Regions from separate parts of the Cytobacillus sp. EB106-05-05-XG126 genome, predicted to be linked through region 1. Evidence: riboswitches for the same ligand, from Rfam matches in the RefSeq annotation. Region 1 holds a riboswitch; the other holds the start of a gene.

The links. Region 1 has a riboswitch for S-adenosylmethionine ahead of AC3WTL_RS20645 (homoserine dehydrogenase). Riboswitches for the same ligand answer to the same signal wherever they lie in the genome.
Region 2: it holds a riboswitch for S-adenosylmethionine, as region 1 does, so the genes downstream of both, AC3WTL_RS05175 (methionine biosynthesis PLP-dependent protein) here and AC3WTL_RS20645 (homoserine dehydrogenase) in region 1, are expected to answer to the same signal.

What each region holds. Positions count from the first base shown of each region.
Region 1 is NZ_JBYTDU010000011.1:38,059-53,555, reverse strand. It holds gene AC3WTL_RS20710 (CD3324 family protein) at 232-495, shown strand; gene AC3WTL_RS20705 (FusB/FusC family EF-G-binding protein) at 636-1,274, shown strand; gene AC3WTL_RS20700 (DUF47 domain-containing protein) at 1,466-2,083, shown strand; gene AC3WTL_RS20695 (inorganic phosphate transporter) at 2,096-3,094, shown strand; gene AC3WTL_RS20690 (HAD family hydrolase) at 3,129-3,788, opposite strand; gene AC3WTL_RS20685 (M20 family metallopeptidase) at 3,870-5,540, opposite strand; gene AC3WTL_RS20680 (NCS2 family permease) at 5,812-7,113, shown strand; gene AC3WTL_RS20675 (YitT family protein) at 7,250-7,822, shown strand; gene AC3WTL_RS20670 (L-cystine transporter) at 7,860-9,248, opposite strand; gene proC (pyrroline-5-carboxylate reductase) at 9,458-10,273, opposite strand; gene AC3WTL_RS20660 (DNA-3-methyladenine glycosylase) at 10,393-10,998, shown strand; gene AC3WTL_RS20655 (CBO0543 family protein) at 11,142-11,669, shown strand; gene AC3WTL_RS20650 (hypothetical protein) at 11,808-12,002, shown strand; gene AC3WTL_RS20645 (homoserine dehydrogenase) at 12,064-13,281, opposite strand; SAM riboswitch class I at 13,390-13,491, opposite strand; gene AC3WTL_RS20640 (NUDIX hydrolase) at 13,569-14,207, opposite strand; gene AC3WTL_RS20635 (general stress protein) at 14,409-15,020, shown strand; gene yhbH (sporulation protein YhbH) at 15,080-15,497, opposite strand, start outside.
Region 2 is NZ_JBYTDU010000001.1:1,030,198-1,045,694, forward strand. It holds gene AC3WTL_RS05165 (bifunctional homocysteine S-methyltransferase/methylenetetrahydrofolate reductase) at 1-738, opposite strand, end outside; gene metC (cystathionine beta-lyase) at 743-1,927, opposite strand; gene AC3WTL_RS05175 (methionine biosynthesis PLP-dependent protein) at 1,924-3,036, opposite strand; SAM riboswitch class I at 3,112-3,227, opposite strand; gene AC3WTL_RS05180 (H-type small acid-soluble spore protein) at 3,405-3,584, opposite strand; gene AC3WTL_RS05185 (hypothetical protein) at 3,749-3,988, shown strand; gene AC3WTL_RS05190 (2-oxoglutarate dehydrogenase E1 component) at 4,305-7,148, shown strand; gene odhB (2-oxoglutarate dehydrogenase complex dihydrolipoyllysine-residue succinyltransferase) at 7,150-8,403, shown strand; gene sda (sporulation histidine kinase inhibitor Sda) at 8,834-8,965, opposite strand; gene AC3WTL_RS05205 (VOC family protein) at 9,177-9,971, shown strand; gene AC3WTL_RS05210 (AMP-binding protein) at 10,172-11,827, shown strand; gene AC3WTL_RS05215 (hypothetical protein) at 11,984-12,136, shown strand; gene AC3WTL_RS05220 (gamma-glutamylcyclotransferase family protein) at 12,231-13,100, shown strand; gene AC3WTL_RS05225 (VOC family protein) at 13,209-13,655, shown strand; gene AC3WTL_RS05230 (hypothetical protein) at 13,744-13,986, shown strand; gene AC3WTL_RS05235 (DUF6501 family protein) at 14,121-14,324, shown strand; gene AC3WTL_RS05240 (YhcN/YlaJ family sporulation lipoprotein) at 14,364-14,918, opposite strand; gene yidC (membrane protein insertase YidC) at 15,029-15,497, opposite strand, start outside.

The sequences.
Region 1 (15,497 bases):
TTTAATTTATAATATGAAAAAATACATTCATTTTAGGAGGTGATGGGAATGGCCATTGCAGCTGCAATGCCTGATAATGCAGCGTCTCATGCAAAGCCTGATATTGGTGGCGATACTTTGCATGAGGCGGTAATGGACTAAATTATCGCCCATTCAGCTAAAACCATTTCTGATATCGGCTTTGCACCTTATTCATTTTTTATTATCAAAATAAATAAGGAGCTGGCAGAAATGAGTTATGTAAAAGCACATGCTGTTTTACCGGAGAATCTGATCGCAGAGATTCAAAAATACGTTCAGGGTGAGGCTATTTATATCCCCAAACCGGAAAAGGACTACCGAAAATGGGGTTCCCGCTCTGGAGCAAGAAAAGCTCTGGATGATCGGAACCATTCTATAAAAGTCGCCTTTCAGAACGGCAACACCATCACCCAATTGGCGGAGGAATATTTTCTTTCCGCTGAGACAATTAAAAAAATAGTTTATAAAAAATGAATTTTTCGCACTGAACTTTGTTCAGTGCTTTTTCATATGCCAAGTTCGTTTCCAAATCATTTTATACATTTACATCTTTATGTAATTCTTATAAAGTGAAGTTGATATACAGAGGTGCTGAAGGTATAGGAGTGTGTATAATGGAACCTTTTATCAGGAATGATCAATATAATTTTATTAAATATCAGACCCAAGTGCTGATTAATGGCCATGCATCTGTCAATGATACAGGGGTGCTGAATGCACTGAAGTCTCTTTCTGCAGAAAAGGTAATGGGCCTTTTTGCAGAGCTGAGTGAGGAACAAAACCAGCTTCTTTCCTCAGTCAGTGATATAAAAGAAAGAGATCAGGCTGATGCCTTCCTAGCGCATATTAAGGAATATGTAATACCCTTTCCGTCTATAACTGAACAATCGATCAAAAAACTGTTTCCCAAGGCAAAAAAACTAAAAATGCCAGCACCTGAAAATATCGATTTCAGGGAAATAAGTTACTTGGGATGGGACGACAAAGGTACAAACAGGAAATATATGATCAGCCTGCTGGATGGCAAGCTGACTGGCATATATGGAACATTTAAACCGCTTGGCAAAAAAGGAATCTGTGCCATCTGCAACAAACTGGAAGAAACAGGCATGTTCTTAACTGAAATTAAAGGTTCTCAGTTAGGCACCTATACCAAAAAAGGGAATTACATTTGCCAGGACAGCCGGAAATGCAATGAAAATTTGATTTCACTTGAAAACTTGCATGATTTTATTGGAAGGCTGAAAGGGTAGATTGTCATTTCCCCATAATTAAGACACCGCCAAATTTGGCGGTGTTTTTTTTCAGCTGAAAATAGTCACTTCGTTTATTCTTATTAAACTAGGGAATATTACTGTAATAAAAAAAACTATCATATTTTGTCGATTTCGTATAAAATAATTACGTTTGATTGAAGTTTTCCTAAAATATTGGGGGTAAAAAAATGGTTTTTAAGAAAAAGGACAAGTTTAACACGCTGTTAAGCAATATTTCCATGAATCTAAAGGATAGTGCAATTTATTTTGCCGACTATAAGATCAACAATGTCAGTGATTTAAAAACCTTTTCAAAAACGATGAAGGACTATGAAACAAAAGGCGATTCCTATGTACATGAAGTCATTAAGGAGTTAAATAACGCTTTTATTACGCCGATTGAAAGAGAAGATATTCTTCACCTCGCCATGAGCATGGATGATGTGCTGGATGGATTTGAGGAATGTGCTGATTTATTTGAAATGTATTCCATGACACAGGCTGATGAATTTATGCTGAAGTTCGTGGATGCGATTAAGAACTGTGCAATTGAAATTGAAAAATCTGTTGAACTTCTTTCAACTAAGAAATTACTGCAAATAAGAGATCATGCAATCAAAATCAAAGATTACGAATCCAAGTGTGATGGAGTCCGCCGTCAGTCAATCAAGCATCTGTTTGCTACTGAAAAAGATCCTATTCGCATCATTCAGTATAAAGAAATTTATGAAACACTTGAAGATATTGCGGACAGCTGCCAGAATGTCGCCAATACGCTTGAAACCATCATCATGAAAAATGCTTAAGGGGCGATCACAATGGATGCAGTATTTATTATTACAATCTTAATTGTCATTGGAGCTCTGGCATTTGATTTTATCAATGGATTTCATGATACGGCAAACGCAATAGCTACCTCTGTCTCCACGAAGGCTCTTAAACCAAGGCATGCCATCCTATTGGCTGCCGTCATGAACTTTGTTGGTGCCATGACATTTACTGGGGTTGCCAAAACCATAACAAAGGATATAGTGGACCCTTTCACTTTGCAGAATGGTTCTCTTGTCATTCTGGCTGCTTTAGTTGCTGCGATATTCTGGAATCTGCTGACTTGGTATTATGGCATCCCAAGCAGCTCTTCCCATGCAATCATAGGATCAATTGCCGGTGCTGCGATTGCCGCAGCAGGATTTTCAGCTTTAAACTATCAGGGGTTTTTAAAAATCCTTCAAGCACTTATCTTTTCGCCGTTAATTGCATTTGCAGCCGGTTTTATTGTTTACAGCATCTTTAAGATTGTTTTCAAAAACAACAACCTGACTAAAACAAATCGGAACTTCAGGCTGTTCCAGATTTTCACAGCAGCTCTGCAATCTTATACACATGGAACAAATGACGCACAGAAAGCCATGGGTATTATTACAATGGCACTTATAGCAAACAACTATGTCACTTCAACTGATATACCATTTTGGGTACAGTTTTCCTGTGCATTAGCAATGGGTCTCGGGACTTCCATCGGCGGCTGGAAAATCATTAAGACAGTCGGCGGAAAAATCATGAAGATCCGCCCGATTAATGGAGTGGCTGCTGACTTAACAGGTGCAATGATCATCTTCGGCGCTACATATATTCATTTGCCAGTCAGTACTACTCATGTTATCTCCTCTTCTATCCTGGGTGTAGGATCTGCCCACAGACTTAAAGGTGTTAAATGGGGAACTGCACAGAGAATGCTTATTACATGGGTAATCACATTGCCGATATCAGCAACATTAGCGGGTATTGTTTACCTCATCTTGAATGCGATTTTTTAATTTTAAAAGGAGCGGGCTTAGCCTGCTCCTTTTTTTATCTGCTGCTTTGCCCCATTATCAGTTCATCAATGGGTATTTCAGAAAAAGCCTTGTACCGATTAACCTTCTCATGAAAGGAAAGAAAATGGGTTACATCATTAGGAACGGCCACACAGTGCATTCCTGCCTGAACAGCAGCAATTGATCCATTTACAGAATCTTCGATGGCCAAACTTTCTTCCGGTTCAACGCCCATTTCTTCAAGTGCCTTTATGTAAAGAGCAGGATCAGGTTTTACCTTTTCAACATCTTCTTTTGTTTTGACCGTTTGAAATAGAGACTCGATTCCAAAGTGTTTTAAATAATGCTTAACCCACTCTCTTCCTGAGCTGGATGCAACTCCAAGCTTTAGGCCTTTTTCACTGCATTTTCCTATCAGTTCCTGAACCCCTTCTCTAAGAATTAAAATATCCCTTTGGCTCTGGAACGCTCTTTCTGTTTTTTCCTGTATAGATTTGCGATTAACTTTAATACCTAATTTATCATCAATGTAATTAAAAAGAATATCATCTGTAGTGCCAATGCCCTTCGCAAAATCCTCCAGCCCAAGATCAAATCCGTAATCTTCAAACAGAATTTGCTTAAAGACCTTATACCACAAAGATTCTGTGTCTACAATGGTTCCATCAAAATCAAAAATTACAGCCTTTATCATTTTGTCACCTCCCGAAATTCTCTCCTTACATTAGACGCTTTTTTCCAGTTAAAGTTACTTCTGCCTCGAAAGGCGAGAGATTTAATTTACCTGCTTTTCAAGTATTCTTTTTGTAAGCTTTCGGATAACCTCAGGCAAAATGTCAAATGTATAGGGTTTATAGACCCGCTCAGTCCACTTGTGGCCAGCTTTGCCATAAACACCAAGGTTAATTACAGGTATATTCAAATCCCTCATCGCCTTTAATGGAATCGGAAACAGGTTGTTCAATGCGGGAAAATTCTTTTTAAGAGATTGTATGTCCTCATCCGAGCCATCAAAAGATAAAAAGCTTCCATCTGATAAATAAGGGAAATATTTGCGGACTTTGAATGTTTCGGCTGTTTTCTTAGCCTCTTCAGCAAGCACTTCCTCCAGACAACTTTTTAAAAAGATGCCTCTTTCTGCAGTCACATCAATCGTGTTGGCAGGAAGAAAGGGTGTTCCATAAAAAAGAATCAATCTGGGTTTTTTCTCAGGGTCTGATTTGTGAAGAGCTTCTACAATATCAAAAGCAATCATTCTGGCATCAGTTTCATGAAGTGAGCTCTTATTCCTTGCTTCTTCCATAACACTTACAGTATCGATGCCCTTTTCTTCAAGATAGACAAGAAACTCATCTAAAGCCGTCACTTCTGTTCCCCAGTCCAGCTGTCTTTCCGGCAGCTTATTGACGGTCCGAAAATCCTTATAGGCACCTTCCAGGCGGTGCTCAACAGCGATGGCCGCATCTTCTGCAATCATTTTCAGTTCTTTCGATAGCTGCTTCAGAGGTTTCTCATAGAAAAAATAATTGAAATAAACCCTGCAGCCCACTGCCGTCTGAACGTCATATCGTTTTTTATCATCCCTCATATATAAACAGCTTGGCGGAAGCACCAGTTCTCCTTCCAGCTTCTCAGTCAGCTGAAAATTCTGGCTGATGCGCGCAGTCAGCTCTGCAGCAATTAATGTAGGATCAATTCCTGCAAGACTTTCACCAGCGTGGGTCTCCCTTCCGAAAATGGAGAAACACGGCAAAATCTTGCCTGCTGTACCCGTGTAGATATACTTAGTGGTATCTCCGTCATACAATGGCGAGATAAAATCATTATTTATGGCAGTCATATATTCCAGGCCCATCTTTTCTTTCAGTCTCAGCAATTCGGAAAGCGCTGCTCTGCTTCCTTTATGCTCACCCTCCTCATCAGCGTTGAACATAACCAGCAAATTGCCTTCCAGCTCACCGGGATTTTCCGAGAAATACAGGAGATTGGCCAGATGGACAGCAATTCCGCTCTGCATATCCAATGCCCCTCTTCCAAAAAGCCACTCATTGGACCGGGCATCTTCCTGCACTTCCGGATCAGAGTCGTATTGTTTAAAAAACTCCTGAAGTTTATCTGGATTATGGGCCATGCCCTGAATGGGACCAAAATCCTCTGTGCCGACCGTGTCCAAATGGGCCAGATATATAATGGTCTTTTTGCTCATCTCCCTCCCCTTGAGGAAGGCAAACACATTCTTGCGTCCCAATTCATCTCCGGGGATTTCCTGGGTCCATACTAAATGATCATTATCCTGAAAAGATGGATACGAACAGATTACTTCCTTTAGAAATTCAGCTTTATGCCCTTCTCCATCTGAATGGTTATAGCTCTCCATCTGCACAAGGGCCTTTGTTAAATATTCGGCCTGCTGACTAAGATTCATGGTTTTAAGATTTGCAAACATAGGCCAACCCCATTTCGTTGTCGTTTGACCTTAGTTTATAAGCATCCTCTATTGAGAATCAACACTTTTTTATTTCAGGGGGAAGCAAAATTGCATTAGAGTAGCTTTTTTCTATATATTAGGATGAAACAGCCAATATATAGAATAATAACAATAAGGTCTTGAAATTTACATTAAAAACGAATATTATATAATTTGTGCTTTCTAAACGTTCGTATTTATCAATAACACATATAACCTGAAAGAAGTTATAGTTTATGGGGGACTTTTTATGTTCAAATTAAAAGAAAATCAAACAAACGTAAAGACTGAGGTCTTGGCAGGCATCACAACTTTCTTAACAATGGTTTATATTGTGGTCGTAAACCCTGTCATCTTATCTGATGCAGGTGTACCTTTTGAGCAAGTCTTTTCTGCAACCATTATTGCAACTGTCGCAGGTACTCTATGGATGGCACTGTTCGCCAATTATCCAATTGCCATCGCACCGGGAATGGGCCTGAACGCCTATTTTGCTTACTCTGTTGTCGGCACCCACGGAAATATAGATTACATGACTGCATTCTCAGCAGTATTTATTGCTGGTATTATCTTTATTATATTGTCACTTACCCCTTTCCGGGAAAAGCTGATTATTGCAATACCGGATAATTTAAAGCACGGAATTACTGCCGGAATCGGGTTGTTTATCGCCTTTATCGGGTTGCGCTTAACCGGGCTGATTACAAGCCACCCAACAAATCTTGTTGCACTCGGAGACTTGCATTCTCCTCAATCCATTCTTGCTCTTGTCGGCCTTGCTGTAACATTAATTCTCATGACGCTCGGGATTAACGGGGCTTTATTTTTCGGCATGATTATCACTGCCCTGATTGCCTTCTTTACAGGACAGCTTTCTTTTGACCAGGGATTTGTTTCATTGCCTTCGCTTCCGGATGGGATCATCATTTTAAATCCATTCGAAGCAATCGGAGATGTTATCCAGCACAGTTTATACGCCGTTGTTTTCTCCTTCCTGCTTGTAACGATTTTTGATACAACCGGAACGATGATTGGTGTTGCCCAGCAGGCCGGATTAATGAAAGGCAAAACGATGCCCAGAGCACGTGAGGCCCTTTTGTCGGATTCCATCGCTACTTCTATCGGTGCCATGTTCGGTACAAGTCCGACTTCAGCCTATATTGAATCTTCAACAGGTGTATCAGTCGGCGGAAGAACAGGATTAACAACCTTGACTGTTGCAGGTTTGTTCCTGCTTTCAGCTTTCTTCGGACCTCTTGTCAGTGCGGTATCAGGTCTTGCTGCCATTACTGCACCTGCCCTGATTATCGTTGGAAGTCTGATGATGGGCAGTATTTCTCATATTAAATGGAATGAACTTGATGAAGCATTCCCTGCATTCCTGATTATCTTAAGCATGCCGCTGACATCCAGTATTGCTACAGGTATTGCACTTGGATTTATCGCTTATCCGCTTATGAAAGTGGTAAAAGGGAAATGGAGAGACGTTCATCCCCTTGTATATTTATTTGCAGTATTATTCTTTTACCAGCTTGCGTTCCTGCCTCACTAACCGGAAGCGCCAGCTGAATAAGATCAAAAGCTTGTCCAATCCGGACAAGCTTTTTTTTGCATGGAACCGCTTCTATTTCATCCCTGAACCTTCATATTCTAGAAGTAAAGAATGGACAAGTTAGGGTGATGGGCTTATGTTTGAAAAGCTGCTTGTAACTTTAATAGGAAGTTTATTATTAGGCATTGGCATTAACGGCTTCCTTGTCCCCCACCATTTACTTGACGGGGGCATTATTGGCATAGGGCTGATCCTTCATTATTACTACGAATTTCCCACTGGATTGAGCATGATTGTCCTGAGCATTCCATTATATGTACTTGCCTGGTTTTACGAGAAAAAATACTTCTTCTATAGCCTGCATGGCCTTCTGATTTCATCCTTTATTATTGATTTGCTCTCGGAAATACGGGGGAATTTTGAGCTTTCCATATTGCCCAGCTCCATTTTAGGGGGATGCCTGGTGGGTTTTGGGATCGGCCTTATGCTCCGTTATGAAACCAGCACAGGGGGTACAGACCTGCTGGCACAGCTGATGACAAAGCTCCTTCCTATTAATATCGGCGCTTTGATATTCGCAATTGATGGATTGGTTATTTTAAGCGGATTAAAGATAGTCGGTATTGAAAAATTCCTGTACTCGTTTATAACCATACTATTCGTGGGCGCCATGACGTCCTTAACGGTTATAAAAAAGACGGTCAAATGAAAAAAATCGACAGGTGCCAGGCACCTGTCGATTTTTCTTATGCTTCTGCTTCAATTTTTTCATTTATATCGTTATAAAGGTTTCCATCCATTTCACCTGTGATTCGGCTCGTTAGGATACCGGAAGTCATAGATCCGCTGACGTTAAGGGCTGTGCGTCCCATGTCGATTAGCGGCTCAATGGAGATCAGCAAACCAGCCAGTGCAATAGGCAGATCAAGGGCAGATAGTACCAGGATCGCTGCGAATGTCGCACCGCCGCCGACCCCTGCCACACCAAAGGAGCTGATCGCTACAATGAGAATGAGAGTAAAGATAAATCCCGGTGACAGCGGGTTAATGCCCACAGTCGGAGCAATCATTACAGCAAGCATGGCCGGATAGATTCCCGCACATCCATTTTGGCCAATGGAAAGGCCGAATGATCCTGCAAAGTTGGCAATTCCTTCAGGAACACCGAGTGACTTTTGCGTTTTAATATTCAAAGGCAATGCACCCGCACTTGTTCTTGACGTAAAAGCAAAGGTCAATACCGGGAATGCTTTTTTCAAGTATGTGATTGGATTTAATCCGCTTAATGTTAAAAGCAGCAGGTGAATCAGGAACATAATGGCTAGTGCCACATAAGAAGCAATAACAAATTTTCCTAAATTCAAAATGGAGTCAAAATCACTCATGGCGACTGTTTTCGTCATGATTGCCAAAACTCCATATGGTGTCAAGCGTAAAATTAATGTAACAACTCGCATGATGATTGCATAGAATGCATCCACAATTTTCGCAAAGAGTTCAGCCTGCTCTGGTGATTTCCTTCTCACACCAAGATAAGCGATCCCTAAAAAGGCTGCAAAGATAACGACTGAAATCGTAGATGTTGGTCTTGCCCCTGTAAAATCAAGGAATGGGTTGGCCGGAAGCAAATCAAGCATTTGCTGCGGGAACGTTCTTCCTTCAATGCCCTGATAGGTTTCTTCAAGCTGTTGGCCGCGGGCAGTCTCAGCATCCCCTCCGCTGATTTGGACAGCCTCCAGGTCAAAACCGACAGCTGTTGCAATTCCGACAGCAGCAGCAACTGCAGTGGTACCTACAAGCAGTCCAAGGATAAGGACACTTATTTTTCCAATATTATTTGTTAATTTCAGTTTAGTAAAAGCACCTAAAATCGAAATGAAGACAAGCGGCATGACGATCATTTGCAGGAACTTCACATAACCTCCGCCAACTAAATTAAACCAGTCTGCTGATTTGGCAATAACCTCAGCACCCGGTCCATATATCAGCTGAAGTGCGAAGCCAAACAGGATCCCTAAACCAAGCGCTGTAAACACACGCTTTGAGAATGAGATATGCTTTTTCTGCATAAAGAATAATGCGCCTAAAAGAAGCAGCATTACGATAATATTTAAAACTAAAAGTCCTGTACTCATCGGACTGAATCCTCCCCAAAAGATGTTATCATAATGACTTACTATAATACATGTATTCCTATGAGTCAAGTCGGAATTAAAATTTAAATTTTCTTATTATATATTCCATTTAGCTGTGGAATGTTCTTGTTTTTCTTTTTATTTGTGCCTAAAACCATTGAAAAACCCGGCAGTATAAAAAGTGCCGGGTCCAGATAGATAATTCTTGGCTAATTATTTTTCCGGGAAAGTGCCTTTGTCTTTTCAAAGCATTGTTCCATCGCACTCAGGACCGCTGAACGGAACCCTTTTCTCTCCAGTTCGGCAACAGCTTCTATTGTTGCACCTCCTGGAGTACAGACCTCATCCTTCAATTCCGCAGGATGCTTGCCTGTTTCCAGCACCATCCTGGCTGCCCCCAAAATAGCCTGTGCTGCAAGCTCATAAGACTGATCACGGGGCAATCCGGCTTTTACACCTCCATCTGCCAATGCTTCAATGAAGATATAGGCATAAGCGGGCGAAGAACCGCTGATAGCCGGAATTGCGTCCATCATCTTTTCTTCCATAACCGCTGCTCTGCCAATACATGAAAATATTTTGATTACATCTTCCATCTCCTCAGGAGATAGCGATTCATTCGCTGAAAGAACACACATGCCTTCACCTACCAATGATGGGGTATTAGGCATGGAACGGACTGCTTTAATCTTTCTGCCAAATGACTTTTCCATAAAAGAAAGACTTATGCCTGCTGCAATCGTTATGATAATTGTATGGGAAGTAATGCTATCTTTAATTTCTTCAATAACCGCAGCATGCGCATCAGGCTTAATAGCCAGAAACAGTATATCTGCTACCTCAGCTGCCTCACTATTAGAAAAGCGTGTTTGTATATCCCACCTGCTTTTAACGTCAACAAGCGTCTTCTCCGTTTTCGCTGAAGCAATAATCTGCCTTGCATTCACCAGATCAGATTTTAATATACCCCCGATTATTGCCTGAGCCATTTTTCCGCATCCGATAAAACCGATATTTTTATTCATTAATCCACACATCCTGTCTTGTATTCCTTTTGCTATTATACTGGGTATGGTTATGAAAAAATAGCACAGGGTAAAAACATAAGACTGAACCTCATAAAATACTATTGGAGAGATTGACTATGAAGGAAATAACACAATATGCTCCTCTTCCAGAAAGTTTTTACCGGCAGCCGACGCTTCAGCTGGCTGAAGCACTTCTGGGCTGCTTATTGATCAAAGAAACTGAAGAAGGAATGGCATCAGGCTATATTGTTGAGACAGAAGCTTATATGGGCCCGGAAGACAGAGCAGCACACAGCTTTGGAAACAGGAGAACAAAAAGGACCGAGATCATGTTCAATGAACCCGGTTTTGTCTACACTTATGTGATGCATACCCATTGCCTTGTTAATGTGGTAAGCGGCCCAAAAGAAAAGCCGGAAGCTGTATTGATCAGAGGGATTGAACCTGTCGAAGGACTTGAGTTAATGAAGAAAAGACGTAAGATGGAAGATCTTAAAAACCTCACTAATGGTCCCGGTAAATTAACTAAAGCCCTTGATATAACAATAGATGATTATGGCCGCCATTTTACCAGCCCTCCTCTAATGATTGCTAAAGGAATCCCTCCCGGGGAAATCAAACGGGGAAAACGAATAGGCATTGATAATTCCGGTGAAGCACGGGATTATCCCTGGAGATTCTGGATGGCGGATAGTCCTTATGTATCACGGAACAGAAAATAACAGCTATGTAAAAAAGCAACCGGAAAGCCCCCTTCTGATTGGGTTTTCCGGTTATTTATTTGTCTTAACCTGCTTAGTTTTTTTATTTTTTCTTAAATTGGATAGGATAGGAATAACTGTGCGCTCTGGGAAGAGGTGAATGGATGAATGCTCTTTATGCTTTTTTGTGGATTTTCGCTCTATGGAAGTGGGGTGACTGGAGAAATTGGAAAATGTATTATCCCACCATCCTTTTTTACATATTAGGGGACTTTTTATATTTATATCTGCTCTCAGACTTTTATCCGATGTGGACATATGATCCACAGGGGGTCGATGAGAAGGTGAATCTTACAAATACCCATGTCAGTTTTTCCATAATGGCTGTAAAGTATCCGGTAACCATTTTGATCTATTTATACAGATTTCCTGGTGGCAAACTTATTAAGAAACTGCTTTATATTTTAGGCTGGGTCCTTCTCTATACTGTAAATGAGGTTGTTGACATCAAATTAAATTTGATAAAGTACGATAATGGCTGGAGTTTAAAATGGTCGATTCTTTTCAATGCTGTTATGTTTACCATCCTTTGGGTGCACCACAAGCGGCCAGCTGCCGCATGGGGACTGTCCATTCTTTTCATCCTCTTCCTATGGAGGCAGTTCAACGTACCATCTGCTGTTTTTAGATAAGTGTCTAATTTCATTGCAATTTGTCGATAAAAAAACAAGCTATTTTACTGGACTTTTTTTATTAAAGCGTTTATTTTACTATAAAAAGGCAATATTCTATGTATAAGTTTCAATAAATTGGAATGGGATGGTGTTACGATGGCAAACAAGAAAAATGTTAAATCTCCCGGCAAAGATCTAAATATTGGTGCGAATGTTTCATTAAACGGCCTGGTAACAGCTGTTTTTGATAATATGGTCCATGTCCAGATTGGCGCTAAGATAGTAACAGTTCATGTTAAAGACCTGTATTCCGGATTAAATAATCCTTTATTTAATAAACAGCAGGCTTAGTATCCACCATCTCTAAACATACTTCAGGAGGGGCAGCTCAAAGGCTTGCCCCTTCTGTTTTTTAGACCGGCTGTACCTGCTTATACTTCCCTGCCGTGACTGCATAATCTCCAAGCACTTGATAAGCCTTCAAACCGGATTTGTCTAATAATGACACAGCTTCTGCAGCTCCCTTAACGATCAGGGCCTGTTCTGACACTTTGCTGGCGATTTCAACTCCCTCAGGGAATTCATATCCTTCAGCATCACCCAATATAACCCAGAGCGGCTGTTCAGGAACATTTTCTTCCGATCCAGCTTCCTCAAATACTGAAGGTAAATCGGCTTTGCCCACATGAATCAGATCTTCAATAATCGCACTCGCTGTCGGGAACATGCCTGCTCCAGGTCCCTGCAAACTGATATTTCCGACAATATCCGCATCGATTGAAACGGCATTCTGCACGCCTTCTACTCTGTATAAAGGATGAGATTCTCCTGTCAGGACCGGCTTTACTGTACAGCGGACAGAATCTTTTTCCTTCTGAATTGATGCTATATGTTTAAATTTCAGCCCCAGCGAATCAGCCAAACGGATTTGTTCAATCGTAATATCAGTAATGCCTTCTCTTACAGAGTATTCCTGTTCCGGCGCTTTCCCGAATACAAGCTCGCTCAGAACAACTGCTTTGTAAAAGGCGTCATATCCTTCGATATCGTTTTTAGGATCGGCTTCTGCATAGCCTTTTTCCTGAGCGATTTTCAATGCTTCTTCAAATGATACGTTCTCCTCGCGCATACTTGTCAAAATGAAATTGGATGTGCCATTTAAAATTCCTTCAATCCGTTCGATCCTGTTGGCATTCAGCAGCTGCCTGATGGTCTGAATGATGGGGATTCCGCCGCCGACTGTTGCTTCAAATCCCAGTGATACATTCTTTTCTTTTGCCAGCCTCGCAAGCTCACTTCCATGAAATGCAAACATCTCTTTATTCGCTGTAATGACGTGGCATCCTCTCGATATGGCCTGGCGCAGATACGTATAGCCCGGCTCCCTGCCAACAATGGCATCAATTACGACATCAAGCTTTGGAAGCTCAATAATATCCTGAAAGTCATCTGTTAAAAGCACCTCTTCATCAGGCAAAGAATGTTTATTCACATTTTTGACCAGGATAGCTGAAACCTTCACTTCTTTCCCAAGTATCGCCTGAAGCCTTTCCTGATGCTTTCTGATTGTTTCATACACTCCTTTTCCTACAGTTCCAAACCCCAATAGCCCGATCGTTATCGCTGACATTATTTATTCCCCCTTGATAAAATTTATAAAGCCGCCGTAAAAACAAAAAACCCCTTCCGTCCATTACAGACAAGAAGGGGTTTGAATTAATATTCCGTTCATTCCGCCTTCTTATCTTCGGAAAATGTATTCCTCTGAATTTGGCACCGTGCATGAATGCTGGTTGCCGAGGCTTCATAGGGTCAGTCCCTCCGCCTCTCTTGATAAGAAGTTTCTAAGTATTCAATTTATATGAATCATAAACATTTATCAGGTCTGCGTCAACCTTTTTTGAAAAATTATTTTCTTCAGACGCTTTCACTTTCATTGAAATCTTCCGTTATGATCTCAAGAAAATGCTTAAGAATTCTGGCAGTCAGCCCCCAGATGACCTTATCCTGGAAATAGTAAAATACCTCTTCCGCTCTTCTTGTCTGCCAATTGTAATTTTCACCTCCGGCAATCAAATCAAAAGGGAAATTTTCTTCTGGCTCTACCTTAAAATTCACGTGATACGTTTCCGGTTTTACTTTTTTCAGAAATGACAGAGGCACAGTAAAAACCTCTTCTACTTCATCAGGGTTCGGCACAATCTTGTCTGGGTTTTGGATAATGCCTGCATAAGGGTAAATAATTTGACCGAAGGAAATCATGTAATCCAGCGGGGAAACATTTGTGATGCTGTCATCGCCCACACCGAGTTCCTCAGAGGTTTCACGGATGGCCGTATGCTCTTCATCCCTATCTTCCGGATCTATCCTTCCGCCGGGGAAACATACCTCCCCAGGCTGCCTTCTCATTTTTAGTGAACGTACTTCAAATAGGACATGTACCTCATTATTGATTTCAACCAGCGGAAGCAAAATAGCGAACTTCGAAAATCGCTCACTCCCCAAAATGATTGGGGTTCTGTTCCTTAACCTTTTAGTCAGTTTCTCAATCTCCATATCTGCCCACCTCCAGCAGCAATTCAATTCAGTTATTATCTCTTTATCATACTGTATTCTTTGAGTTTTATTAATTTTTATGGCTTGTGCCAAATACGGACTATATGCTATTGCATCCTGACTTCAAAAGTAAAAGAACGTTTCTCCGCCTGCAAATCAGGGAAAATAAAAAAATATCATAATACACTGGGAGTGAAAAATATGAAGAAGAATATATTAATAGGCGGATACGATACACAGCAAGAGCTTAAAGAAGCCATTGAAGGTGCAGGGTCAAATGGATATCAGAAGGAAAATCTCGTGATCGTCTCAAAGGATGGCGCAAATCTTGAGAGCTTTGCAGACAATTACGGAGTGAACTTGCGAATAGTCGGTTCCCAGGAGCTGGGCAATCAGCGCTTTCTTGATTCTGTTAAAGCTCTTTTCATGGGAGAAGACCCTGCCACAAGTTCAGGAATTGATCCCGATAAAAAAGATGGTACACGGTTTGATGAACATGACCTGGATCAATACGCAGGCATGGTTTTTGACGGAAAGTATGTTTTAATCGCTGACTATTATGGGAAATATCCAAACTCCACTCAGGACAACCAGAGAATCACTGCCGAAAACTCTGAAGGATATATGGAGAGTGCTTCAGCCCGGGAGGTTGTCCATGAATCGGATATCAAAACACTGGCAGATAAATCCGCTGATACATGCTGTGTCAACGATAATTCCAGTCGTGTACAGCATTCACATACTTCAGCAGAGGTGAAAACCAGTGGTGAAGTAAATCGGGAAGAAGTGCTTACAAAGGACAGGCTTAAATAGCAGCAGCCCCCTGAAAATGGGGGCTTTTTGCTGAAACAAAAAGAGAGGTTTCCCTCTCTTTAGGCATATTTCTTCTTATCCTCTTCCTGTTTGAAAAAGCTTTTCATCGCATGGAATACATCTGCTTTTTGCTTAAGAATAAAATATCGGAAATCATCATTTTTGATATTTTTATAGGCGGACATCAGGGTCGAGTGGCGGTTGTACTGGTTGACCTCACCGTATCCAAACATATTGGACACCTTCATCAGGTCTTCCACCAGCTTGACACAGCGGGCATTATCAGAGGTCAGGTTATCACCGTCTGAGAAGTGGAAAGGGTAAATATTAAATTTACGCGGATCGTACTTGGCATCTATCAGCTCAAGTGCTTTTCGGTAGGCAGATGAACAAATCGTTCCACCGCTTTCTCCTTTTGAAAAAAAGTCCTCTTCTGAAACCACTTTTGCTTCTGTATGGTGGGCAATAAATTCAATT
Region 2 (15,497 bases), on a different contig from region 1:
TTCCGCATCACCTTCATAATGGAATTTGCCGTCCGTATAAGCTGGAATACTGGCATTTGGATATGCAGATAAATGGGCATGTTTTGGCAAAGGTACACTTTCGAGCGTTTTCAGCATATGATGGGGGCCAAGCCTGCAATTGATTCCCACCACATCTGCGCCCATGCCGTCAAGCTTTGTTAATGCCTCTGCTATAGGAGTCTGGTTCTGAAGAACTCCAGCTTCCTGAAGTGAAACCTGTGCGATAATCGGCAGATCGGTTTCTTTTCTGGCTATAGCCAGAACCGTCTCAAGTTCTTCTAGATCATAATAGGTTTCAAGCAAAATACCATCTACATCCTCAAGCAGCAGACAATAAAGCTGCTCACGGAAGCTTCTTTTAATTTCCTCCAATGTAATCATGTTCGGCTTGAATCCTCTGATCCCGCCGATTGTACCTGCAACATATGCGCGTCCCGCGGCAGCTTTTTTGGCAATCCGGGCTGCCGCACTATTAATCTCTTTCACAGAGTCTTCAAGCCCATACCGCTGCAGTTTCAGATAATTCGCCGCATACGTATTGGTTTGGATCAATTCAGCCCCTGCGCCTATGTACGCTTCATGGATGTGCTGGATCTGCTCAGATTGCGATAGATTTAATTCCTCAAAACAGCTGTCGGTGCCATAGGAGTAAAGAAGAGTTCCCATCGCGCCATCTGCTATGATGATTTCATTCTTTAATTTATCCAGGAAACTCAAAGTATCACCCCCGCTGTAAAATGGATTGCTTTGTTTGTTCGACTGCAGATAAAGCTGCATTAAAATCTTTTATAATATCGTCTGCGTTCTCCAGGCCAACAGAAAGACGGAGAAGACTGTCTGTAATTCCGCGCTGTTCTCTTTCAGATGCAGGCATGGCTGCATGCGACATTTTGGCAGGGTAGGAGAGGATGGATTCAACTGCTCCCAGACTTACTGCAAAAACAGGAATTTTCGCATTTTCCACAAATACTCTCATCGACTTTTCATCTTCAAGTTCAAAAGACAAGACGGCACCTGCATTCACAGCCTGCTTTTTCTGAATTTCATAGCCGGGATGTTCTGCAAAACCGGGATAATGAACTTTGTTTACTGCTGGGTGATCATGAAGGAAACGAGCAATCTTCTCAGCTGATTTCACAGACTGATCCAGCCTTACTTGCAGCGTTTTAATGCCTCTAAGAACAAGCCAGGCATCCTGAACACCCAGAACAGCTCCAAAGGAATTTTGGAGAAAAGCCAATCTTGCACCTAACTCCGGATCCTTCACAACAGCTAAGCCGGCTACGACGTCACTGTGTCCGGATAAGAATTTGGTTGCGCTGTGCAGCACGATATCCGCCCCTAAAGAGAGCGGTTTTTGAAGGGCAGGGGTAAGGAATGTATTATCCACAAATGTCAGGGCTCCATGCTGTCTTGCCAGTGAACTGATGGCCTGTATATCTGTCACCTTCAGCAGCGGGTTGGAAGGAGTCTCTACATAAAAAACTTTTGTGTTTGGACGGATTGCTTCTTTTACTTCCTCTAGATTAGTCATATCAACAAATGTGTGCTCAATGCCAAAACGGGACAGGACTTCTGTTGTCATGCGATAGGTTCCGCCATATACGTCTTCTGTAATGACCACATGATCTCCCTGTGACAAGAGGAGGAATGCTGTGGAAATGGCAGCCATTCCAGAAGAAAAGGCAAACCCTCTAATCCCTTCTTCAAGCTCGGCGATGACTTCTTCAAGTGCTTCCCTTGTTGGATTCAGGCTGCGGCTGTAATCATATTTTCCGAATGCATCTATATCTTTTTGATGGAAAGTGGAGGCATGCTGGATCGGTACACTGACAGCTCCTGTTTCCGGGTCGAACTTTTGATTATTGTGAAGTAATTTCGTTTGAAATGTGTAATTCGTACTCATCGTACTGCCTCCTTTAAAACCTTTGCAAAAGCATGTTGAAGATCCGCCTTCAAATCTTCTGCATTTTCGATTCCAACCGAGAAACGCAGAAGCCTGTTACAGACACCTGTTTCAATGCGGATCTCTTCTGGGATGTCCGCATGCGTTTGTGTTGCGGGATATGTTATAAAACTCTCGACTCCGCCAAGGCTTTCAGCAAAGGAGATGAGGGAGAGGCTCTGCAGAAAAGGATTCACCCAGGATTCATCCTGGACCCGGAAAGATATCATTCCTCCTTTGCCTGGATAAAGAACTTCCGTTACGGCAGCGTGGTCTGATAAGAAAGCCGCTAATTCCCGGGCATTTTTTTCATGACGTTCCATGCGAAGAGAGAGTGTCTTCATGCCTCTGATCAAAAGCCAGGAATCAAATGGGCTAAGGACTGCACCGGCAGCATTGTGGTTCATGGCAAGATCCTCACATAACTGTTTGCCTTTTGCGACAACTAAACCGGCAAGTACATCATTATGTCCTCCAAGATACTTTGTCGCACTATGGATGACAATATCAGCACCAAGCTTTAGAGGCTGCTGAAGAAGGGGGGTGTAAAATGTGTTATCAACGATCAGGAGAATATTATGCCGTTTCGCGATATCAGCTATTAACTGAATATCTGTCTCTTCCATGAGCGGATTAGTGGGAGTCTCCAGAAAAATAGCTTTCGTATTTTCGGTGATTAGCTCTTCAACATTTTCCGGAGTGCTCGTATTCACATATTTGCTCTGCAGTCCCCATTTTTTGAAGCCCTGTTCAAGCAGACGGTAGGTTCCGCCGTATAAATCCTTGGAAACAATCCACTCATCTCCTGATTTAAAGAGGGAAAGAATCGTAAGGATGGCAGCCATTCCAGAACTGCAGGCATAGCCTTGATCGCCTTCTTCAAGATCGGCGATCGCCTTTTCAAGCAGCTGGCGGGTAGGATTGCCTGTTCGGCTATAGTCAAAGCCAGTTGACTGTCCAATGCCTTCATGCCGGTAGGCGGTTGAAAAGTATACAGGCGGATTCACTGCTCCTGTTGCTGATTCGCTCCTGTTTCCGATTTGCGCTAATTTGGTGTCAATATTGTACATACTGGTAAACACTCCTTCTTTAAAATAAAAAAAGCCTTCTATAAGAAGAAGACTTTTTAATGTGAACAGCCATTCTTCTTATCTTTCAAGTTTCTAAAAAACTTGCAGGAATTAGCACCTTTTCAATCAAAATACGATTGCTGGTTGCTGAGGCGTCGTCGGGCCTTACCCTCGACCTCTCTGGATAAGAAATCAAATATTAAATTTTCTCTAAACTTTACTACAGTAAACCGTTAATAGTCAACACTTTTTTGAATATTTCATGTTATAAAAAATATCGGGCCAGGCATCTTGAGTCCTTCTGCCTAAAATATGATCTTGAACCAAAAAAACTTTCCATTACATTCTGGAAAGTTTTTTTAGGGTATTCATTCTTCAATCAAATCGTTAACCGACACATTCATTTCTTTTTCAGAATTTGCTTTTGTGTAAATGCGTGCTGTCTTAGTCTGCTCATCTACATGCTGAATGATGATCGGTATGCCATTTAAAGTAACACTGTGCATTTCAGCAGACTCAGCAATCTCTTTTGCTCTGCCTATATTCATGGAAAAACCTCCTGAATTTGAATAATTTTAATGTGCCTTAAAAAGACACATATTATTCTTTTAAAATGAGCCTGGCATAAACTGTTATAGGTAGATCGCTTTAAAGTTCAGAATATTTCCTTTATAATAATGAGGAAAATAATATTTCTTGGAGGGAAGCTATTATGCAAGAACATAGTCACTGCCGTCACAGATTTGCTGAAACAGATGGGCCAGCCGTTTTCCGGACAATTGATGGCATTGAAGTGAATGTTGCCGGCAGCTTATTCCAAAAATGTACAACATGCGGTCATTTTGATTTTCCCGTAGATACCAGAGAAGCCATTGAATCTTCCCTTAAAGAAAACAGAAAAAATACCAATGAATCGAAACAAATCTATATTAACCTGGTAGAAACTTTTTAAAGCCGAAACTTTTCGGCTTTTTTTATATGTTCAGTTATTTCTTATTTATAAATGTTTACCCATTTACAAATCATTTTATTAGAATAAGTAATTATTAAAAAATTTTTTTAATAGTTTTCCACTATATTCATGTTTTTATCTTTGTACAACTAGATTTTACGTGTTAGAATAGCTGTGGAAACGTTTTATCCTCTGAAAAATATTATTATTCGTAAAAATGAATTGTTAATCCCTTCTTATGATGGGTATTGTACTTTTAGAGAGAAAAAACGTATTGAATTATTCACTTACAAAACAGTTATGGAGGTAATTTTCCATGAAAAAGCCATTGAATGGTGAGGGACCTTTTGAACAGGGATTTCATGGCCCAAACCTTGGCTACGTTATTGAACTTTATGAAAGATATTTAGAGGATCCATCCTCGATTGATCCTGAAATGAAAGAGTACTTTGAAAAAAATGGTTCCCCTCTTACGAGTGAAGGAACGGTGCAAATGGCTTCATCTGCAAATCAGCCAATGAATGCCGGACAGCTTGAGAAAACACTTGCTGCTATTCGCCTGGCAGATAATATCCGCACATATGGCCACTTGGCTGCCGATATTTATCCACTGGGTAACAATAAATCGGAAATTGCTTTATTTGAACTGAGCAAATATGGCTTAACTGAAAATGACTTAAAAGAGATCCCTGCTGGTGTCATTACCAAAGATGCCACATATCCTTTACGCAACGGACTTGAAGCAATTGAATTCCTGAAGAGCGCTTATATGGGACCCATTGCTTTTGAATTCCAGCATATATTTGATGAAAACGAAAAAGACTGGCTTCGCCGTAAAATAGGGGCCAACAGCCACAAGCTGTCAATGCAAAAAGCGGAAAGACTGAAAGTTTTAAGAAGACTGACTGAAGTTGAGGAATTTGAAAAGTTCCTTCATAAAACTTTCGTCGGACAAAAGAGATTCTCCATTGAGGGTCTGGATACAATGGTCCCGTTACTGGATGAAATTGTTTCTGAATCCGTTTCTGATGGAGCAAAAACGATTAACATCGGAATGGCCCACCGTGGAAGGTTAAATGTGCTTGCTCATGTGCTTGGAAAGCCATATGAGATGATCTTCGCAGAATTCCAGCATGCCCCGAATAAAGAACTGGTTCCTTCTGAGGGATCCATCGGGATCAATTACGGCTGGACAGGTGACGTTAAATATCATCTTGGTCTTGATAAACAAATCAAAGATGAGAATACGACAATAGCCAGACTGACATTAGCTAACAATCCGAGCCACCTGGAATTTGTTGGTTCACTAGTGGAGGGCTACACGCGAGCTTCACAGGACAACAGAACAAAGGCCGGTTATCCTGAAGTAGATCCAAAAGCTGCTCTAGCCATTATCATTCATGGAGACGCAGCATTCCCTGGTCAGGGCATTGTAGCAGAAACACTTAATCTCGGACAGCTGACTGGCTATAATACTGGCGGTTCAATCCATATCATTGCCAATAATACAATTGGTTTCACAACCGAATCACATGATTCACGCTCTACCAGATATGCAAGTGATCTGGCCAAAGGGTATGAAATGCCAATTATGCATGTTAATGCGGACGAACCTGAAGCAGTAGTTGCAGCGGCAAGAATTGCCTGTGAGTATCGTGCTAAATTCCAGAAGGATATCCTCATCGATTTAATCGGGTATCGCCGTTTTGGACATAACGAGATGGACGAGCCTATGACGACGAATCCTCTTATGTATAATATTGTACGCAATCGCCCAACCGTGAAAGCGCTGTATGCTGAAAAGCTTTTAAATGAAAAGATCATCAGTAAAGAGGAAGCTGAAGGAGTCCATAATGAAGTGCTGGAAAAAATGAAGGCAGCCTATGAAAAAGTGCCAAAAGAAAAGAAGGAAGCTGAATTAACCGATCCTCCTGAAACTGTCGAAAAGGGTCTGCCAAAAATTAATACAGCCGTTTCAATTGATAAACTAAAACAAATCAATGAAGAATTATTAAAATGGCCGGAGGATTTCAAGGTATTTGATAAACTCGGCAAAATTTTACAGCGCAGATTGGAAGCGCTTGAAGGGGACGGCAAAATTGATTGGGGCCTCGCAGAAACACTGGCATTTGCAACCATCCTATCTGATGGCACACCTGTCAGACTGACTGGCCAGGATTCAGAGAGAGGAACATTTGCTCAAAGAAACGTTGTCCTGCATGATCATACAACTGGAAAAGCGTATTCACCTTTGCATAAGCTCTCAACTGCCAAGGCATCATTCGCTGTCCATAATAGTCCATTATCAGAAGCCGCTGTTGTAGGCTTTGAATATGGATATAATGTATTTGCTCCGGAAACCCTTGTTTTATGGGAAGCTCAATATGGTGATTTTGCCAATGCAGCACAGGTAATGTTTGACCAGTTTATTGCTGCCGGCCGAGCAAAATGGGGCCAAAAATCAGGTCTTGTCATGCTCCTTCCGCACGGTTATGAAGGACAAGGACCAGAACATTCAAGTGCGCGCCTGGAAAGATTCCTGACTCTTGCAGCTGAAAATAACTGGACAGTTGCCAATCTTTCTTCATCAGCACAGTACTTCCATATTTTAAGAAGACAGGCTGCCATACTCGGAAAAGAGGAAGTTCGCCCGTTAGTGATCATGTCTCCGAAGAGTCTGCTGCGCAATCCGACTGTCGCATCAAATGGAATTGAATTGAGCGAAGGAGAATTCCGATCCGTTATCGAACAGCCTGGTTTAGGTCAAAATCATGAAAAAGTGAAACGCATCATTCTTGGAACAGGAAAGATCACAATTGATTTAGCCGAAAACCTGAAAAACTATCCGGATCAGGATTGGTTCCATATTTTACGTGTGGAAGAAATCTATCCGTTCCCAATGAATCAGATCAAAGACATTTTAACCCGTTATCCAAATGTGGATGAAATTGTCTGGATTCAGGAAGAACCTAAAAATATGGGTGCATGGAATTTCGTTGAACCTAGACTGAAAGAAATCGCAGGCAGCGAAATCGAAGTCAGCTACATCGGAAGAAGACGCAGATCAAGCCCGGCAGAAGGTGACCCGACTGTTCATAAGAAAGAACAAGCACGCATAATAGAAGAAACCCTAACACGCAAGCAAGAAGGAGGAAATTAAGGTGGCAGAAATCAAAGTTCCAGAATTGGCGGAATCCATTACAGAAGGTACGGTGGCACAGTGGCTGAAACAGCCTGGTGACACTGTCAATAAAGGTGACTATGTTGTCGAACTTGAAACGGACAAAGTAAATGTTGAAATTATTTCTGAACATAGCGGAGTTTTACAGGAAATCAAAGCACAGGAAGGCGACACGGTTAATGTAGGTGAAACCATTGCTGTCGTTAATGAAAGCGGACAAGCTGCACCTGCTCCGGAAAAAGCGGAAGAAAAGCCTGAAGCAGCAAAAGCGGAAGAGCCTAAGGCAGAGGAGCAGCCAGCACAGCCTGCTGCTGAAGAAAAAACTGGCGGACAGCGTCCAATCGCTTCACCGGCAGCACGAAAACTGGCAAGAGAAAAAGGCATTGACCTGAGCCAGGTGCCGACAGCCGATCCACTGGGCCGAATCAGAACACAGGATGTTGAATCCTTTAAACCTAACCAGGCAAAACAGCAGGCTCAAACATCAAAACCTGCAGCAGCTTCCAAACCGGCTGAACAGGCATCAGGCGGAAAAGAAGTGGAACGGATTAAAATGTCCCGCCGCCGCCAGACAATTGCAAATCGCCTTGTAGAAGTACAGCAAACAGCAGCCATGCTGACCACATTCAATGAAGTGGACATGACAAATGTAATGAACCTTCGCAAGAAGCGGAAAGATAAATTCTTTGAAGAAAACGATGTTAAGCTTGGCTTCATGTCATTTTTCACAAAAGCGGTCGTTGCAGCACTTAAGAAGAATCCTTACTTAAATGCTGAAATTCAAGGCAATGAAATCGTTCTGAAAAAATTCTATGATATTGGTATCGCTGTTTCAGCTCCTGAAGGTCTTGTCGTTCCGGTTGTCCGTGATGCAGACCGCAAAAACTTTGCGGAAATCGAAAAGGATATCATGGACCTTGCAGTGAAGGCAAGAGACAATAAGCTCGCTCTTTCAGATCTGCAGGGAGGAAGCTTCACCATCACAAATGGCGGTGTATTTGGCAGCATGATGTCTACGCCAATTCTGAACGGACCTCAGGTTGGTATCCTTGGAATGCACTCCATCCAGCTGCGCCCGGTTGCGATAGATGCTGAAAGAATGGAAAACCGTCCAATGATGTACATCGCACTATCTTATGACCACCGCATTGTTGACGGAAAGGAAGCTGTAACATTCCTGAAACGCGTCAAGGAACTGATTGAAGATCCGGAAAGCCTTCTTTTTGAAGCCTAATAACTAATGAAACCAGAGTGGAGTTCCGCTCTGGTTTTTTTAGGAGCATACGAAACTATAAAAATGAACGTTATTAATAACTCTGTGAAGAGTGTCTGCATCCAGCTCCAGCGCCTACCCCTCGAGGTGTCGGGGGTGAGCAAGGCGCTTCCGCTTTCTTTATGGAAAATTATTTGCATTAAGGAAACAAAGTACAGGTTATGAATAGTATATTAAAAAGCAGGTGATAACCTTGAAAAGAAGGCAAATGAAAATTCTGCAGTATAGTGCGGTGTTAAAGAAATTAGGGGTTATAAGTGAAGAGGAATTTGAAAATATAAAAAAAGCAAACAAACTTACAGCATACGTCCGAAGATAATAAAAAAAGCGGGAATAGCTCCCGCTCTACATATTCACTAAGTATTTGGCTAACTAATATGGATTTTGAAATTTACTCTTTAAACGGTCTTAAGCCCCGTTTTTGAATCTCCGTTTTTAATATCCTAATCCATTCCTTTTCAGACCCTGACTTTAATGCATCACGATACGAGACGACCAGCTGCTCATTACTCATAATTTTCATTATGCATACCTCCTGGTTAAATGGATTGAATATTCTATTTTTTATTATTGTAAAGGTTTTTTAAGATTTTGTGAACCCTTTATAAAGAAAAGATTTATTACATTCTGGTGACATTTTTCTGCATATTCATTTCACACTATCAGACAGTAGACTGTGTTATACAGAAAAAGGTAAAATTTATATAACTACTGAATAAAGGGAGAATCTGCATATGAATGTGACGCTTGATCATATTGTCCACTTTATAAAGGCTGAGCCGGATGCTGCTGCTGCAAAATGGAGGGATCAAGGATATATGGCAATATCAGGGGGGAGCCATGAAAATTGGGGAACATATAACAGCCTCTTGTACATTGGGCATTCATACCTTGAGTTTTTATCGATTGAAAAGAATCATATTGCCTCAATGAGCGATAATCCGCTCATTAAACAGCTAACAGAAGAAATAAGAAGTGGAGAAGGAATCGGACAGCTTTGCTTCCGAACTAATAATATTGAAGAGCTGCAGGGTGAATTAACGGCAAAGGGCTTTGAGACCCTCCCAATCTTTGATGGAAGCAGAAAGAGGGCGGACGGAAGCATCCTTTCCTGGAAAATGCTCTTCTTAAAGGAAAATTACGACTATCAATACCCTTTCTTTATTGACTGGGGCAAGGAAGATGATAAAAGATTTGCGGAACTGAGACAACTCGGCCTAATTGATGAAAAGCTGGCTGCTAAAAAAATAGAAGCAGTCTATATAGCTTCTAAAGACTGTGAAAAATCTGCGGCAGCATGGCAGGAGATCATTCCAGCTTCCCGGGCTGATATTTACATAAGCAGTGACGGAAAAGACAAAAGAGCAGCCATTCTGATTGGTTCAGTTAATATCATCTTTTGCCAGCCATTATACGAGAATGGAATGGCAATGGAAGTTCTTCGTAAGAGGGGTGAGAAACCCTTTGCTGTTCAAGTAGCGCCAGGCTTTAACAAAGAACTATCACTATTTGAAGGTCTTTATTTTTAACGAGAGAGAAGTTTCAACTTAAACCTGCTGCCCTTTTTTAGGGCAGTTTTTTTATCTTATGAAAATTTATAAACTATTACTATATGAAAATATTGAATATTCAGCAATATGTGTTAACATAAAATGTAAGCGTTTTAAATCAGCATCTTAGAGAAATCTTTTGCATAATAATTAGATCATATACCAAGGAGGATTTCTGGATGACGGAATTATTGAATCTAACAGTAGGGAAGCTCCTGGAGGAGAAAGCCGGCCTTCACCCTGATCATGAAGCTGTAGTTTATGCAGATCGCGGGCTCCGAATGAGTTATAAGGAGTTTAATGATTATTGCAGGCTTGCTGCCAAAGGGTTAATGAAGCTGGGCCTTGAAAAAGGTGAGCATATTGCCGCATGGTCAACAAATACGCCGGAATGGCTTACGTGCCAGTTTTCAACAGGCAAGATGGGGGCTGTCCTTGTAACCGTTAATACAAACTATCAAGCTGCTGAACTCGAGTATCTATTAAAGCAATCTGACAGTACAACGATTGTACTAATGGAGAAGTTCAGAGACACCTCTTACATAGAAATGCTGTACAGCATCGTTCCGGAACTGAAAGATTCCGAGCCGGGGCAGCTGAAAAGCAAAACACTTCCTTTCTTAAAAAACGTTATCGTCATGGGAGAAAAGCGCTTCCCTGGTACCTATAGCTGGGAAGATATCATCAGGATGGGCGAATCGGTCACAGACAGTGAACTCGATGAGCGGATGCAAAGCCTTGACCCTGATGATGCCATTAATATGCAATATACATCCGGAACGACAGGCTTTCCGAAAGGGGTTATGCTAACCCACAATAACATAGTTAACAATGGATACAATATTGCAAATTGTATGCGATTAACTACAGATGACCGCTTATGCATTCCTGTTCCATTTTTTCATTGTTTCGGCTGTGTGCTTGGAACGATGGCATGCATATCCGTCGGCGCCACCATTGTTCCTGTTCAGGAATTCAGTCCTAAAGCTGTTCTGCAGACGGTCCAGGATGAGAAATGTACAGGCCTCCATGGGGTCCCGACAATGTTTATCGCAGAACTGAATGATCCTGATTTCAGCAAATATGATCTATCGACCCTCCGTACCGGCATAATGGCTGGCTCCAATTGCCCGATTGAGGTCATGAAAGGCGTAATCGAAAAGATGGGTGCCAGAGAAATAACCATTGCCTATGGCCAAACAGAGTCATCGCCAGTCATAACCCAGACTAGGACAGATGATCCTATTGAACTGAGAGTAGAGTCAGTCGGAAGGGCTTTGCCGAATGTGGAAGTGAAAATTGTAGAACCGGGCACAAATAATGAAGTCCCTGCCGGCGCTCAGGGGGAATTGTGCACAAGAGGATACCATGTCATGAAGGGATATTATAAAAACCCGGATGCTACAAAAGAGGCCATTGATGAAGATGGATGGCTCCATACCGGGGATCTAGCTGTAATGGAAGAGAACGGATACTGTAAAATCACAGGCAGATTAAAGGATATGATCATCCGCGGCGGAGAAAATATATATCCGCGTGAAATAGAAGAATTCCTGTATACTCATCCTCAGATTCTGGACGTTCAGGTGGTTGGGGTTCCTGATGCTGTATATGGTGAAGAAGTGGTCGCCTGGGTAATAGCTAAGGAGGGCTCTGACTTAACTGCAGAAGAACTTCGCGATTATTGCAAAGGGAAGATTTCACGCCATAAAATCCCCCGCTATATCGAATTTATAAATGAATATCCAATGACAGCTTCAGGAAAAATTCAGAAATTCAGATTGCGTGAACAAGCAAAAGAAGTCATTGAAAATGCTAATACATTAAAACAATAGGCATATGAAGCCTGCGGGAGAACTTCCCGCAGGTTTTTTCAATTTCCATCTTCTTTCGTTCAAAAGGCTTAAAATATCTCCTCCTCATAGCCAATGTGATAAAGCTTTTAAGAAATTAAAATGGTATTAAAGATATGGGAAAAGGAGCGAGAGCATATGTATGATGAAATGTATGTAATGGAAGCTTTAATGAAGACAAAACAAAAAGAAATGGATTTATTAACACCACACCATAAAAGCTCAAATAACAAATTAATTTGCAGGCTTCCGGTAATTAAAAATTTGGATGCCTGCCAATGCCAGGAATGACGGAGATGTTTCTCCGTCTTCTTTTTTTGAAAAGAATCTTCAGAAAATGATACTATAGTAAACAAAAGAGAGAACCAAGGGGGAATGTTTGCTTATGACTACGCAGAAATTGTTTGTATATGGAACCTTAAGAATGCATGAAACCAATCACTTTGTTTTAAAAGGAAGCCCCTGCATTGCCGAGCAGGCATGGGTATACGGGGAATTATTTGATACTGGGCTTGGCTATCCCTCTATGAAACCATCGCTTGACCAAAAAGTGTATGGGGAACTTTATGAAGTGCATTTGGATCATTTTTCCGATCTGGATGAACTGGAGGATTATATCCCGGGCAGAAAAGACAATTTATACGATAGGGTGGAACAGACTGTCCATACGGATAAGGGGGAAGTAAATGCACTAGTATATGTATCCTCCAGGGATGACCTGCTGGCAGAACCAATTCTTCACGGTGATTGGAAGCTTTACCAGCTTATGAAGGATAAGCCGGAGAAGACCTATTATTTTGCTTACGGATCCTGTATGGATGATGAACGATTTTGCGTGGCCAAGGTAGATCACCATTTCAAAACGATTGTCGGCGGGGGAATATTGGCCGGTTATTCGATGCAATACCTGTTTTCCAGGGATGATGGAGGAAGGGCAGATATTATAGAAAATGGCGGTGTCACTGAAGGGGTTCTATATGAACTTCCCTATGAAGCTGTTGAATATCTGTTCCAAAGGGAAGGTTTTTACGGACAATGGTACCGTCCTGCCTTTGTAAATGTTCAGGCAGAGGATAAATTGTACAAAAATGTCCTGACTTTTCATGTCTATAATAAAAAAGGGGAGCTGCCCCCGCCTGACCATTACGCTCTTGAAATTCTCCGCGGTGCAAGAGGAAGAGTAAGTGATGATTATTACAAAAAGCTTGAACAGCAGCTGGAAAAACTGGGAGTTAAGATTCGATTGGATGCATGATAACATACGACTAAAGGATGAACACAAGTTCATCCTTTTTTCTGTATGGCATGGTTATCGCTTTTTATACAATAAAAACAGATAAAAAATGAATTGGAGGACCTTACCATGCAGGGAGCAAAATTATATGAAGCACATCTAAACTCAAGCAATTTGGAAAGAAGCATCAAATTTTATGAAAACCTCGGCTTTAAAGTAGCTTACACGACAGAAGACAGAAAAGCAGCATTTTTCTTTCTGGGCGAAAATAAAGAGAACATGCTGGGCATCTGGGAAACAAAAGACACCCCTATAAGGAAAAATCATATAGCCTTTTCTGTTTCGCCTGAGAAGCTCCGGGGAATTATTCCGTTTTTAACCGAAAAAGAGATCGAGGTCAGGGAAAGCTTTGGCCTATCACCGGCAGAACCGATTGTCCATACATGGATGCCGGCTGCTTCAATCTATTTTTATGATCCGGACGGCCACTCATTAGAATATATCGCTGTTTTAGAGGGGGAGGCAAAACCTCATCTAAATCCAATGCACCTAAGCGAGTGGGAAAAACTAAGCTAAACCCTGCAAAATTTCATTTGGTGGTTTGAAACAGGCTAAGCGGGTGGTATATAACCTTTGCCATCATCTTAGAAAGAGGGTCATCAAAATGGAAATTTTAGCAGATAATGGCTTTTATGAAGTGGTATATGATAAGGAACATTATGATCATTTAGAATTTGTACGAATAGACCAGATCTGTGAAATTAACTATATAACAATGAAAAACACGTTAACTGGAGAAGTTTATACATTTGAGGCAGATAAAATCAGGCAGTTTCGGAAAATAATGAAGCTAATGCCAGCTGCTAAAGAGAATCTGGTTGCAGACAACCGTTCCTATTCATTATAATAAAGTGAAACTTCAAGCAGTAGGGGTTCTCTTTCCCACTGATTGTTAGTTAACCAATCGGGCCTTTACAGGCAGTAAGACTGCGATAAAAACTAAACATAGAAAATAATGCAGACTTTGAAGGAGTGGCAATAGTGATTCATTTAAACTGGCATGAACGCGAAACATTGAAAAAAGTAAAATGTGTGCACACAGACGCAGCAAAATACATTGTAAACCGGGCTTTAACAGCAGGGAATATCTATGATGTAAAAAATGAAACGGAAGAATTTTATTTCATTGTAGACAATTCCGGAAAAGTAAGCGGATTTTATAAAGACTACTTCCAGGATGCTTAAACCCACAAAGAAAACGGCCTGTTATGGGCCGTTTTCTTTTTACCTTTGTGTCGGGAAAATTCTGCGCACAGTTTGTGTAAATTCATCAAAAAATCCTTCTACTGGATGACCTGCCCGAATATCCTCTGAATATCCTGTCATTCGATCATAAAAGTCAGGGTTAACAGACACATATACATTATCGATATCCTGATCGACGGCTCTCACCTGATCTGAAATCTTACCCTCAACATCCTTAGTCAATTCTCCATTTCCATCATTTAAGCGTGCGGCCACATAGGCATTATTGTCAGTTACGATGACATTTGCTGATTCAACCTCTGGTATAGAGGTAATTTTATCGGCAGCTTTATCAGCAACCTTCATTCTCGGGGAATCATTTTGATTGTCATTGTCCGTTCCCGTGCGGGTAAGATCAATCCCCGGCTCAGTGGTGCGTCCATTTTCGCCATAGTTGCTGTCGTTCACTTTAGTCGGCTCTGTCAAGTCTCTGTTTCTCTGAGCTGTTTCATTCATATCATTATTATTCGTTGCACAGCCTGCAAGTAATGCTGCTGACAGTGCTCCTGCCATCATTAATTTACGCTTAATCATACACTTTCCTCCTTTTGATTTTCCCCCTTATCTTTCCAAGAATAGATACTGTTATTCAAATTTCTTTAAACAAAAAGAGGAGCATGGCATTAAGCCTGCTCCCCATGTCATTACGATTCTGACATAAACTGCACATGATCAGTTTTATCTTTTGTATATAATCTTCTTCCAAGCCATGATTGAAAAACTAAAAACAATCCGCCTGCAGTCCAATATAGCGGCAAAGCTGCAGGAGCATTTAAAGAAACCAGCATAATCATTACAGGAGACAATAAACCCATGAATTTTATTTGCTTTGGCGTTTGCGCAGTCATATTGCTAAGAGTGAACCGGTACTGAAGATAGTACACTATTCCTGCAATGATCGTGATCCAAATGTCAGAATGACCCAGATTAAACCAGAGAAATGAATGTGCCGCAATTTCCTGATTTCCTCTTATGGCATAATAGAACCCCATTAAAATGGGCATTTGAATCATGATTGGAAGGCATCCCGCCGCATTCAAAGGATTCACTCCATGCGATTGATACAAACCGAACATTTCCTGCTGCAGCTTTTGCTGCTCTTCCGGTTTTTTC